2 regions of the Brevibacillus brevis NBRC 100599 genome follow, and region 2 is predicted to be linked to the other one. Evidence: a T-box and tRNA genes for the amino acid it is inferred to sense, from the RefSeq annotation. Region 2 holds a T-box; the other holds one or more tRNA genes.
What was found. The T-box of region 2 lies ahead of BBR47_RS09420 (valine--tRNA ligase). A T-box ahead of a tRNA ligase gene usually reads a tRNA of that ligase, here a tRNA-Val.
Positions count from the first base shown of each region.

Region 1: it has a tRNA-Val gene. The T-box ahead of BBR47_RS09420 (valine--tRNA ligase) is inferred to sense a tRNA for this amino acid. The anticodon was not compared.

Region 1 is NC_012491.1:4,101,607-4,108,080, forward strand. It holds gene rarD (EamA family transporter RarD) at 1-427, opposite strand, end outside; gene BBR47_RS19625 (EamA family transporter) at 714-1,622, shown strand; gene BBR47_RS19630 (glyoxalase superfamily protein) at 1,989-2,354, shown strand; tRNA gene BBR47_RS19635 (tRNA-His) at 2,440-2,515, opposite strand; tRNA gene BBR47_RS19640 (tRNA-Leu) at 2,533-2,619, opposite strand; tRNA gene BBR47_RS19645 (tRNA-Val) at 2,629-2,704, opposite strand; tRNA gene BBR47_RS19650 (tRNA-Glu) at 2,738-2,811, opposite strand; tRNA gene BBR47_RS19655 (tRNA-Ser) at 2,820-2,912, opposite strand; gene thiM (hydroxyethylthiazole kinase) at 3,799-4,608, opposite strand; gene BBR47_RS19665 (hypothetical protein) at 4,574-5,116, opposite strand; gene BBR47_RS19670 (RtcB family protein) at 5,397-6,474, opposite strand, start outside.
Region 2 is NC_012491.1:1,912,264-1,918,737, reverse strand. It holds gene BBR47_RS09420 (valine--tRNA ligase) at 1-1,934, opposite strand, end outside; T-box leader at 1,992-2,233, opposite strand; gene BBR47_RS09415 (STAS domain-containing protein) at 2,292-2,618, opposite strand; gene BBR47_RS09410 (ATP-binding protein) at 2,726-3,964, opposite strand; gene BBR47_RS09405 (PP2C family protein-serine/threonine phosphatase) at 3,992-5,194, opposite strand; gene BBR47_RS09400 (hypothetical protein) at 5,445-5,627, shown strand; gene BBR47_RS09395 (hypothetical protein) at 5,666-6,474, opposite strand, start outside.

The DNA of each region.
Region 1 (6,474 bases), 2.2 Mb from region 2:
CGTACTGGAAGGTGATGAACAGGACTCCGAAAGCCGCGAGTATAAGCGCGAACCATTGCCCAGCATGCATTTTTTCTTTTAAGAAAAGGACTCCAAGCAGTACAGTGATGAGAGGATTCATATAGTAACCAAGACTCGTTTGCATGACATGATTGTTATTCACTGCCCAGATAAAAATAAGCCAGTTTGCGCTGATTAGCAGTGAACATATCGCTAATGCTCCGAACATTTTAAAACCAGTAACCGCTCCCCACATACTGCGCCAGCGTTTCGTTACCTGAATAATGATTGCGACAAAAATAACCGACCAGACGATTCGATGAGCGAGTATCTCCCATGCCCCCATTGCCTGAAACAGCTTCCAATAGAGCGGGAGTAACCCCCAAGCCAAATAGGCCACAATTGCATAAATAATCCCCTGTCTCATCCTGCTCCTCCATGTGTTTCGCCTTCTCTTTCTCTATAGACGACTTTTAAACTTCTTCTCTATGAAGTAGTGTAACGGAAATACGAAAAAACAGCTATGTATTCTCACGTAAAAGAAGGTGTCCCCTACACTTTCATCCGTTACCATATTACCAATGCACGCAGCTATCTAATTACCTTAGTAGCATAGTAAAGTGCAGACAAAAATTTTATTGTACCACTTTTATACCTGTAGTACAATAGTCATTATTCTTCCGAGTTTAGTCATACGAAAGGAACTTTTACTTATGACATACTGGCGATCTATCTTTTTAGTTTTACTCGGTGCGTGCAGCTACGGTGTTCTCTCGATCTTCATGAAGCATGCTTTTCAACTCGGCTTTACGCCGTTTGAAATGAGTGGAAGCCAATTGATTTTTGGCGGATTGATCATGACGGTCATGGCCATCTTTTTCTCCAAGCAACGGTTTTCGTTCAAGTATTTGTTGCTTTTGGCACCAGCCAGCCTCATGATGGCCTCAACCAGTCTTTTTTACCATCAGGCTGTTAGCCGGGTTTCTGCTTCGCTCGCAATCGTTCTCCTCTTTCAGTTTACCTGGATCGGCGTTTTGCTGGAGGCGATTGTGGATCGCAAATGGCCGACCGCTGAAAAATGGGTGTCTCTGGCTATGCTTGGAGCAGGGACCGTTCTTGCAAGTGGACTTAGCGAAAGCGGAATTCAGAGTGTAGACATGGTCGGACTGATCTTCGGTCTGATGTCGGGCGCGACCTTTGCCTTGGTTATTTTCTTTAGCGGGCGAATTCTTCCAGGAATGGACCCCTACTTGCGAAGCGCGATTTCGATTAGTATGGCTGCCCTGATGCTCTCGATCGTTTATCCACCAACTTTCCTGGTAAATGGTCAGCTTCTGCAAGGTTTGCTGCCGCTTGGTCTTTTGGTTGCGATCTTCGGTTCGGTCATTCCCATCTTCTGTTTGGCTGTCGGTGTACCACGGATCGGCAATGGACTGGCTACCATTTTAAGTGCAGTCGAGCTACCCACCGTCGTGCTCTTGTCGAGCTTCGTACTTCAAGAGACTGTCTCTCTCCCGCAATGGGGTGGCGTATTCATGATCCTTGCTGCCATCTGCGTACCCCAAGTAAAATGGCGGAAACTATTCTCCCCTTCTCACGACCTCGAGCAGGAAAGAATGTAGCGCCGTTTCTTATAACCGCATACAAAAAGCGTGCAGACGAATTGGCTCTGCACGCTTTTTTTGATGATGCTCCCTCTTTTTATGGAAGGAAGGTAGAATCTTTGACTCGAATTTATTTACAAAGACTGCCACTCTAGGGGGAAAGCCTGCTGATTGGGATACGCAGCCACCGAAACTCGCCGTGCTCGTCTCCTTATTACAAGAACAACCTCAGAAGATACAAGCCGCTTACAAGGATCGATTAGAAGCAGAGTTTCCCGCAACGGAATCTGGCATGCATACGATTTCACAAGTGCTTGTCCGAACGATTTTTCACGAAGGGATGCACCTCGCCTCCCTCCATACAATCCGGAGGTGTCTAGACAAATGAATCAGATTATCACGCCGATTTTTCGTATGTTTGATGTTGAGAAGGCAAGAGAGTTTTACGTGGATTTTCTAGGTTTTCAAATTGATTGGGAGCATCGTTACGAGGATCATTTTCCTTTATACATGCAAATTTCCTCTCCATCGTGCACACTTCATCTGTCTGAGCATCACGGGGATGCTTGTCCTGGCTCAGCGATCCGCGTACAGGTAGAGGACATTGAGCTTTTTCATCAGTCCCTGTTGCGCCAAGAGTACAAGTATGCTCGTCCTGGTTTAGAGGAGACGCCGTGGGGAACGCGTGAAGTGAGCGTGACCGATCCTTTTGGCAATCGCCTTCACTTTTATCAGCCTGATCACTCGTAAACAAATACAAAGAAAGCCCAGCCGGAGTTCCTTTACAGGAGCCACCGCTGGGCTATTTCATTTTTACATTTTGAACATAAATAGATGGGGCGATCGATGGGACTTGAACCCACGAGTGCCGGAGCCACAATCCGGTGCGTTAACCCCTTCGCCACGACCGCCATATATAGGGTTTGCTTGGTGCGGTCGAGAGGACTTGAACCTCCACGGTGTTGCCACCACTAGAACCTGAATCTAGCGCGTCTGCCAATTCCGCCACGACCGCATATAAAAATGGTGGAGGCTGACGGGATCGAACCGCCGACCCTCTGCTTGTAAGGCAGATGCTCTCCCAGCTGAGCTAAGCCTCCAAATCACCTACAAGATGTAGGGATTTTTCTAAGTGACCCGTAGGGGATTCGAACCCCTGTATGACAGCGTGAAAGGCTGCTGTGTTAAACCGCTTCACCAACGGGCCAAGTAAGATGGCGGATGGAGTGGGATTTGAACCCACGAGACGGTTCGACACCGCCTACACGATTTCCAATCGTGCTCCTTCGGCCGCTCGGACATCCATCCATTGAGCATGCAAGCGTTCGCTTCGGCAAGAATTAATCTATCATATTCACAACATGATATCAAGTGATATTTTGAAAGTTTTTCCCTTTGTCCATCTCCGAGCCATTCATGTCAGGCGATTATCTATCGAAACGAAAAAAGGGAGATTGCCTAAAGCAACTTCCCTTCTTGTTCAATATGATACAAGTAGTATTCCTTTACAAGACGGAGTGATGTTCGTTGTCAAAAAGAAAACGCCGTTCAGTAGGCTTCCCCTGTTTGTACGGAAACTGGTGTGGGCCTGGATGCTCCGGGCCGGCCGCGCCAATTGATAATGTCGACAGATGCTGCAAGAGGCATGATGAATGCTATGTAAAGCACGGCTATTTCTCTTGTCACTGCGATCAGGAGCTCGTACGCTGCCTTCGAAATAAAGTAAACAACACAACGGAAAAAGGGAGAATGGCCGGAATCATCTCGAATTTTTTCTCTCGTACAGGGTGCTTTCCCAGCAATCCTCGCTAGCCTTTTCTGAATCGTTTTCCTTGTCAGTTTTCATCCAAAAAACGGTAACAACTTGGACATGATTCAGACATAATTACCTTGTTTTTCCTTGTATTTTTTTGGTACTCTATTGAATGTCCAAGGAGGGTACGCAACGTGGAATTGCACATACGAACAGACGCCAGTGTTGCACTGACGTTAAAGAGAGAAATTATTTGTCATGGTATTTCCCGTTTTTATGTCCGTCCATACGATGATGATCACGTTGAATTTATATTCCTATCACTCTCAGAGCACCAGAAGAAGCTGCTGTCTTATTCACTACGAAATTACAGCTACTGTCTAACATATCTAGCTTAATCGCTCTACGGCCATTTTTCTCCCCTTTTTTAAAGGGGAATTTTTATTCCCTTTTTTCGATGTATCCAAGACGGCGAACATCCTCTGCGGTCAAGTTATGCAAGGCATTCAAAAATTCGATTTGGAAACTGCCTGGACCTACTTCTGCTGCTTTCTCGGCTGCCAGCTGAGCAGCAACACCGTAGCATACCAATGCCGCAGCTCCTGCGATCAGCTTGTCTTTTGCAATGGCTGCAAACGCTCCCATAACAGACGTTAACAAACAGCCTGTTCCGGTCACCTTTGTTAAGATTGGATGACCATTATGGATCGAGTAAGTCTTTTCTCCGTCCGAAATAACGTCGACCTTGCCCGTAATCGCAACGATTGTTCTTAGTTTTTTCGCTGCTGCTCTCGCTAGGTCCTCGACATCTCCGCCAGCTTCCTTCGCATCTACACCTTTAATCTCCCAGCGCTCCCCGATGACATTCGCAACCTCGGCAGCATTTCCTCTAATGAAAGCAAGGTCGAGTTCCTGCGCAAGACGTTGACTTGTTTCGGTTCGATACGATGTTGCTCCCGCTCCCACCGGATCAAACAAAACAGGCACTCCATGCTGATTCGCGGATTTTCCTGCGATCAACATCGCTTCGATCTCGTGCTCATTCAATGTCCCTATATTCAATACAAGAGCTCCGGCGATCTTCGCCATATCTGCCACCTCTTGTTTGGCGTACGCCATGACAGGGGATGCACCGAGAGCTAACAAGCCGTTCGCTGTAAAGTTTGTGACAACTACGTTCGTTATGTTATGAACGAGTGGATTTTCCTCGCGCACTTTAATTAGTAATTGCCCGATTGTCTCCAGAATCATGATCGTTACCCCTTTCCTCCTGAACAGAGACTCGTGGAATCATCTTGTACACCTCGATGACTTCTCCTAATATAGAATGCTCTTGTATGACGCCAATGATGATATACGTGTGTTTTAAGATGGGTAATTCGCGCATATTCGCTACGATTTTCCACACCTTCCCATCATCATCCGTCACACTAGCACTGAACGAGACTCTTCCCGCCCCTTCTTTCAAGATATCCACGGCATCAAGCACTCCGCATATTTTCATCCGATCATCTGGATGCATGATCCGGTTTTCCTCGACCCATTTTAGCTTCATTTCTTCTACTTTTAGTGTTTTCCATCGATCAAGGAACTCCCAATCCTTGGAATGCGGAAATATATGCTTCGTTTGCTCAAGGAAGGTGTTGTACTCTCCGTGTAGCTGATCTACATAATCATCTACATCCTCAGAAATCACGCGAATCGAATTTTCTCCGCAAGTACGGATGTGGTGAGCCAGGTATTTGAAGGACTCGATCATGTCAAAGTTTCCCCAGCCCCAGGCCTGTTCGCCGAAAACTCCCCCCCGGGTTCGGCATTTTAGGCAGGTGAAGTAATAGTATGTAGGCATATCTGTTCCCCTATCTCCCCTATTTTGTCTCTCTTTTGGTATCGGTTGAGGAAGCGATGCAATTTATGTTACATTCGAACCTATTTTTTGAAACTTTTCAGCAATTTGTTCACAATTTAATTCCTGTATTTTAGTGTAAGTTAAATCACAAAAGGTGGCTCCCCCAAAATTTTCAGGAAGCCACTCTTCATTATACTCCTTTTATGGCAATAAGAGGGTTACATTTTGCTACGACAGAGGCAAGATTTGCTCCCACAACGGAATCAATGATTTGATCCACATCTTTATAGGCTTGCGGGCATTCATCAAGGATGGAAGCGAGCGAACGGTGATTCACCATGATCTCATCTTCCTGTCCCACGCGCATTGCCTGCTCGAATTGATCGATGGTCACAAGCTCCTTGGTTGCTTTGCGGGAACGAACACGCCCTGCACCATGACAGATCGAATAAAAGTTTTTGGCGCCAGCCTCCGATCCAACCATGATATAGGACGATGTTCCCATAGAACCTGGAATCAATGCTGGATGTCCCGTTTTACGGTAAGCCTTCGGATTTTGGAAATGGCCTGCTGGCAACGCCTTTGTCGCTCCTTTGCGGTGGACGAGCACCGGCGTATTGCGATGGGATTCTTTCAAGGCGTAATTATGCATCAGATCATACAGGACTGGTGTACGCGTCTCTCTACCAAAAATATCGCGAAACGCCTGCTCTACTGAAAATCCAATCATATGCCGATTCGTTACCGCAAAGTTCAGCGCGGAGTACATCAAATTCAAATACTGTTGCCCTTCCTCGCTTTGGATCGGAGCATACACCAGGCTTGGCTCGGGATTATGAATCCCCCATTTGTACATAACTTCCTTGAAGCTTTTGGTGTAATCCCTCCCTAACATAGCCCCCCACGCCCGCGAACCGGAATGAATCATGATGACGACCTGGCCGTCGAACAGTCCCCACGCTTTGGCAATTTCCCTGTTCTCCTCCGCGATCTCGATATGCTGGATTTCAATAAAGTGGTTACCGCCCCCTAATGTTCCCAACTGGCCCCAGGCACGACTCCAAGATTTTTGCGGTATTTGCTCCAGGAAGGAATGGTCGAATTCAAATGTGTACTTTTCCACATGCGAGAAAGAACGGCTAAAGGTGTCAGGCGCTGCTTCTGTGTCTGGAATGTAGTTGCTCGGCAGTCCTTGTAAGCCATGCTTCACCACTTCCTCCAAGCGAATATCCGTAAAATGCGTATTTCCCCGCTCGTTTGTCGGGACG
Region 2 (6,474 bases):
CGGCCAGATTCACCGAATTCAAATGCATCAGACAGACGGGTTACATCTGCAATTGTTGCTTGCAGGCGGGAGAGAATCCATTTGTCTGGTGTAGACAACTCACCGCTCAAATCGATTTCCTCGTATTTGAAGTCAGTCAGGTTCATCAAGGCAAAACGGGACGCGTTCCAAATCTTGTTTGCGAAGTTGCGGTTTGCCTCCACCTTTTCCCAATAGAAGCGTTGGTCATTCCCTGGAGAGTTCCCGGTCGCCAGTGTGTATCGCAGTGCGTCCGCTCCGTACTTCTCGATTACTTCCATCGGATCGACACCGTTGCCGAGTGATTTGGACATTTTGCGGCCTTCGGAGTCGCGAATAATGCCGTGGATCAAAACGGATTCAAACGGACTTTTCCCGGTAAATTCAAGACCTGAGAACATCATACGTGCTACCCAGAAGAAGATGATATCGTAGCCTGTTACCAGGACATTCGTTGGATAGAAGTACTTCATGTCCTCGGATTCTTCTGGCCAGCCCAGCGTCGAGAACGGCCACAGACCAGAAGAGAACCATGTATCGAGAACGTCGTTGTCCTGCTCCAGCTTGTGGCTGTGGCAGCTTGGGCACTCAGTCACATCCGCACGAGATACAATCGTTTCGTTACAATCTCCGCAATACCATGCAGGAATTCGGTGACCCCACCAAAGCTGACGGGAGATGCACCAGTCACGGATGTTTTCAATCCAACGCAGGTAGTTCGTCTTGAAGCGCTCTGGGACAAACTTCACACTCTCAGGGCTATTTGCATTAGCCAGTGCTTCGTCAGCCAATGGCTGCATTTTTACGAACCATTGGGTAGAAAGGTATGGTTCTACGACTGCATCGCTGCGCTCACTATGTCCAACCTGATGAATATGCTCCTCAACCTTGAACATAACGCCTTGCTCCGTTAAGTCTTTGATGATTTGCTTGCGGCATGCAAAGCGATCCAAGCCTTTGTAGATACCGGCCAGCTCGTTCATCGTGCCCGTCTCATCCATGACAACGATTTGTGGCAACTGATGACGAAGACCCAATTCAAAGTCATTCGGATCGTGTGCTGGCGTAATTTTTACAGCGCCAGACCCAAACTCAGGATCAACGTAGTCATCTGCTACGATTGGAATTTCGCGTCCTACGATTGGCAAAATCACGGTTTTGCCGATCATGTCCTTGTAACGCTCATCTTCCGGATGTACCGCTACAGCCGTATCACCTAGCATCGTTTCAGGACGGGTTGTAGCTACTTCGATATAACCAGTGCCATCCGCCAATGGGTAACGCATGTGATGCAGCGCACCCTTTACTTCCTTGTAGATTACTTCAATATCGGACAAAGCCGTGCGGGCTGCAGGGTCCCAGTTAATGATGCGATTGCCGCGATAGATCAAGCCTTTTTCGTACAAGCGAACAAATACTTCGCGTACAGCTTGGGACAAGCCCTCATCCATGGTAAAACGCTCGCGGGAGTAATCCAGAGCAAGACCGAGTTTTTCCCACTGCTCACGAATATGCGAAGCGTAAATGTGCTTCCACTCCCATACCTTTTCCACGAATTTTTCGCGGCCCAGGTCATGACGAGAGATGCCTTCTTCTCGCAAGGTAGCCTCTACACGCGCTTGTGTTGCGATACCGGCGTGGTCCATACCTGGCAAGAACAAGGCGCTGTAGCCTTGCATACGCTTGGTACGCGTAATGATATCTTGCAAAGTCGTATCCAGTGCGTGGCCCAAATGCAATTTACCAGTAACGTTCGGCGGTGGAATAACAATCGTAAACGGACGTTTATTCGGGTCACGTTCTGCCTTGAAAAATTGTTTTTCGATCCAATACGGATACCATTTGTTCTCTGCTGCTTTTGGATCATAGTTTTTCGGCAGCAATTGGTCGATGTCGGTTGTTGGCTGTGTAGACATGTACGACTCCTCCTATTAGCATGGCTTGCTTTGCAAAAAATAAAAAAACCCTTCATCGCAAAGGACGAAAGGATTATTTTCGCGGTACCACCTTTGTTAACACACGATAAACGTCATGCTTATGGCGTGTTCACTCTGACAAGATAACGGTTGCGAACCGGTCTCGGCTAGGCACATGCTTTCACCGAAAAAACTCCTGGGCGACCTTCAGCCATTCATGACCTTAGAGAATCTCGCAGCTACTGATTCTCCTCTCTGCCAAGGCGTCCTGACTTACTCTTCCCACTCATCGTTCATATCGTATGTAGTTGTCTTATTGTTAGCTTTCACTATTATATACAATCACGCTGTTTGGCGTCAAACCCGGGTTTCGCCCACTTTTCCAACTGCAATGCCCAGTGCTTCGGTAAAACCGAGAACGCCCAAAATATCGAGAATTTCTTCTCGGACATTGACGATTTCTACCTGCTTGCCCATGGCCAACAGTTCTTTCGTGGTAAAAAACAGGCTTCCAATACCGGAAGAATCTACAAAGGAGACACCTTGAAAATCGACGGTAACGGATTGATTTCGCCCTCCATACTGCTGGAGCAATTCACCCACTCGATCTCCTACAGCCATGTCCAACTCTCCGACGAAAAACAATGTAGCTTGTCCGTTCGCCTCTGTTGCGCGGTAGTCCATGCTCAAACTCCTCTCAATAGGTATCGGTACACCCAATCTGCTCGTCCTTTTACTATATTACCCATTTTCATTCACTTGCAAACATTTGGCTTTTTGGAAATCGTTGCTTAACGCGAAAGGTTACATTCTAAAATTAGCTTTGTACCCGCCAGCGAGCTGCTCAAATATACACGATCACAGTATTGCAGGATCACGTGAAAGCCGGCACCAAGTGAGTGGCGTGTAGAAAATCCTTGTTGTAAGGTAGCACGCGGAATATCCTCGAGCAAAATTCCTTGGCCTTCATCATGGATCACAGCCCGGCACATCTGCCTGTCGTTCGATAAGTATAACGTGACCACACCGCCATTTCCGTGCTTCAACGTATTCGAAGCAGCTTCGTTGACCGCAACGAGAAACTGCAGCAATCGTTTATCAGAAATGCCTTGTGGTTCCAAGGCCTGCTTGAACAATTTACGCAGTTCTGCAAGCTGCTCCGGTAAACGGATATCGATCGCCAGGAGCTTATGCCCTTCCCGAAGCAAGAAAAATAATTCTTCATCACTAAGCAACAACAGCTTACCTTCTGTGACCACACCCAGAATATCTCTGTAGATCTCCCATTCCCGTCTTTTGCGTTTTCGTTCTTCTGCAATGACGGCGGTGACATCAATCAAGGCGATTCCACAGGTCCGATCTGGCAATACAGATGTGTATAATTCAAACACCTTTGTACCATCCGAGGTGACAATTTGCTCCCTCACAGGTCCGCCCGTTCCAGCCGCCTCTTCGACCAGTCGTTGCATTTCTCGCTCTACTTCCACACTTGCACGAGCGTCACCCAGCGGACGCACTTCCCCTTCATCGTAAAGATAGAGGAAAATGGTCTCGATCTGACGCAGTATGGATAGCTTTTGAATCTCTTGTTTGATTAATCGCCCCCGCTCGTCGTCTCGATCCTTCCAATGTAACAAGACGTCTGTAGGGTCCAATTCGCCACTCATGTGCCACGTGTGAAATTCTTCCAGAAGCAATCGCTCCAGGACATCTTCCCGTCGCAAAACCTTTTCGATATCGATAATGTGGTAAGGATCACCTGCTATACCACGCAATCCGCTACCGATAATTCGGAAATCATAGGCGAGCTCTATTTCTATGCGTCCGTGCAAATCATGCTCAGAACTGCTTAACCCAATGGTCGTCCGACTCACTGCTACCAGCTTCGCCTGGTACGATTCCATCGTTGCTAGGTTCGTCACCTTAACAGTGCGGGGCGGAACGACTTTATTCGCTGCACCGCCAGAACGTAGCGCGACAAGGCAATTATCACAAGTGGGATTGTCCGGACAACGCTCACACAAAATCACAGTTCATCCTCCTATTCACTGACGCAACTACACGAGGGCTATACTCTCTTCAGGCTCAAATTGAAGAATCAACACAGAAATATCATCCGTTTGTTGTCGCTGCTGTGTTATCTCCATTAAGTAGGACTCAACTCGATCCATCGACTCCTGCTTACTGTCACCAGGCATATGTAATAAGGAGGTTAGTTCTTCTAGCCAATGCCTGCTTCCTCGAAACTCATCTTTTCTCCCTGTATCAATCAAACCATCTGTGTAGAGTAATAGCATACCCTCTTCTTCTAAGGGTACCTCCTCCATTTGGTACGTGCTATCGGGCGAAAGCCCTAGGCCTACCCCACCCCTGCAGGCTAATACGGTTTGATTCGATTTGGACAAATAAAAAGGCTGAGGATGTCCTGCCCTGCTAAATCGAATTTTGTGTTCCACCTCATCATAGACAGCAACCAGCATCGTAATGTAAGAACGGGTTTTCACCAAATCTGCATAAAGCAACTGATTGAGTTTTTCCAAGATCTCATCCGGCAAATAGCTGGACTGCAACACCTGCCGTACGGCAATCCTAATCCCCGTTGCCCAAATACTGGCCAAAAAACCGTGACCAGACACATCCGCAATGATAAAACAAGTGTAGCGATCATTAATTTGTCGATAATCGATGTAATCTCCACCGACATAATCGACTGGTACGTAAACCGTTCTTGTTCGCAAACTGGTCAACTGCAATTTTTCTGTGGGAATGAGCATCGACTGCATGCGTCTAGCCAGCTTCATCTCCATCTCAATTTCTCGCTGTCCTGATGACTGGTCCTGTTGACATCTGAGGATCAACGCCCGGATGTTCACGAGGAGTAACCCATAAAAAGATTTCTCCAGTTCCTTTAGCTCACGGTTGTTGACGTTACTCTGCGCGAACAAACGGACATAACGCGGTGTTTGAGCGGTATCACACTGTTCCGAGACAACAATGCGCTCCTCTACTTCGCGCTGCACTTTTGCGCTCTCTTTGTTCCCACGCTCAATTCGAAAATAGACAACACCTAAAGCCGATTCAAACGAGATCGACAGGAAGCAGGGCTTGTCCATTTTCACGAACCACGTATCGACTAACTCTTCTATAAATGGCATGAGACTCTCGTAATTGACCTGGCGCTTGCTTTGCTCATTGCTGGTCATCACCAGATACTCATAATTTTGTTTCAATTCCATTAGTTTGACCAATTGATGATTCATCCCCGGGCCACTCCCATACACACTTTAGCATAATTCTTTCTTTCGGGAATTGCGCAAAGGGTTTTGGCAATTTTCAAAAACATTATGATCACCTTTATTCGTTTCGTCCTAGCCTTCCTGCCCTACACCTTCCCTTTTCAGGCGCCATTCAAACCACTATCTGCTTCCCACGAAAATGTTTCAGGCGTTTGTTCAAGGTTGTAGACACTGTCCAAAGTTAACGCGCATATGCTGGAATGAGGTGATTGTGATGAATTTTCGTTGGAAGTATAACCCCACGTATTTACGGATCAAATACGGATGCAAACAGGTGCTCTTTCCGCTGTTGGTTTTTCAGTTTGTCCGAACGGTTGTGTTTCCTACCTCTTTTGATGTCATCCTTCTTGGTTTGCTGGCCATGCTCTATGTTGCCATCTCTCTTGAATGGTTATAAAAAGAAAAACAACGCCCCACGCGGTGAGACGTTGCTCATTAAAAGGCTTGCTGGACCCAACGATGCAGGCGCATCAGGCGGTCCATATCTTTTTCAAAACGTTGGACAGCGTAAAGCTCGCTCCACTCGCGGGGATGATGATAGTAAATATCCAGGTCCCTCATGATCCTCTCCGGATAGGACAGAAACGAAGCCATCAGTTCAATTTCTTCCGGTTGCAGCGGAAATATCTCGGCGTAGCGATGGTATAGTTGAGAAGCCCCAACCTCATCGCCCGCCATTTGAAAATAAGTGCGATAAAACAGCGTCAAATCGCGTACTGGTGTATCAAAACTGGCACGATCAAAATTAAGCAGCCGTCCTTTTCCCGATCGATCTGGCACAACATGATCTGGATTCGGGTTACCATGGATCAACGATAAGCGAAAATGAGCATGTGTCTCATGACGTTCTCGCCAATCGGTCAATAAGTCTGTCGCTGTTTGGGCCATTTCCTCAATAAACTCCTTATTTGCCAAAAACACCAGATCAAAAGGAGAAGGGTATTTGCGCTCCTGCGCAAGAGTTGCCGCCTTATTCATTTGTTCTTGCCAATATCGCCAGCGGTTCAGCAAGGAGTCGACAAGCGGCTCTACCTGTCTAGGGTCATCGTAGCGATAGTTTTGTGTCAAATGATGAAGCTCCGCCAAACGTTCCAAGGCGGGGGGCGCCCAAGACAACGGCTGCTCGGCCCATTCCTCACTCCCTGGCTGCCAGGGGGTTACATAATAGGCAGTGCTACCCTGTTGAACAAAAGGATCATCGTATTTCGTATACGTAAAAGGAACAGCTCCATCCCATCCGCGGT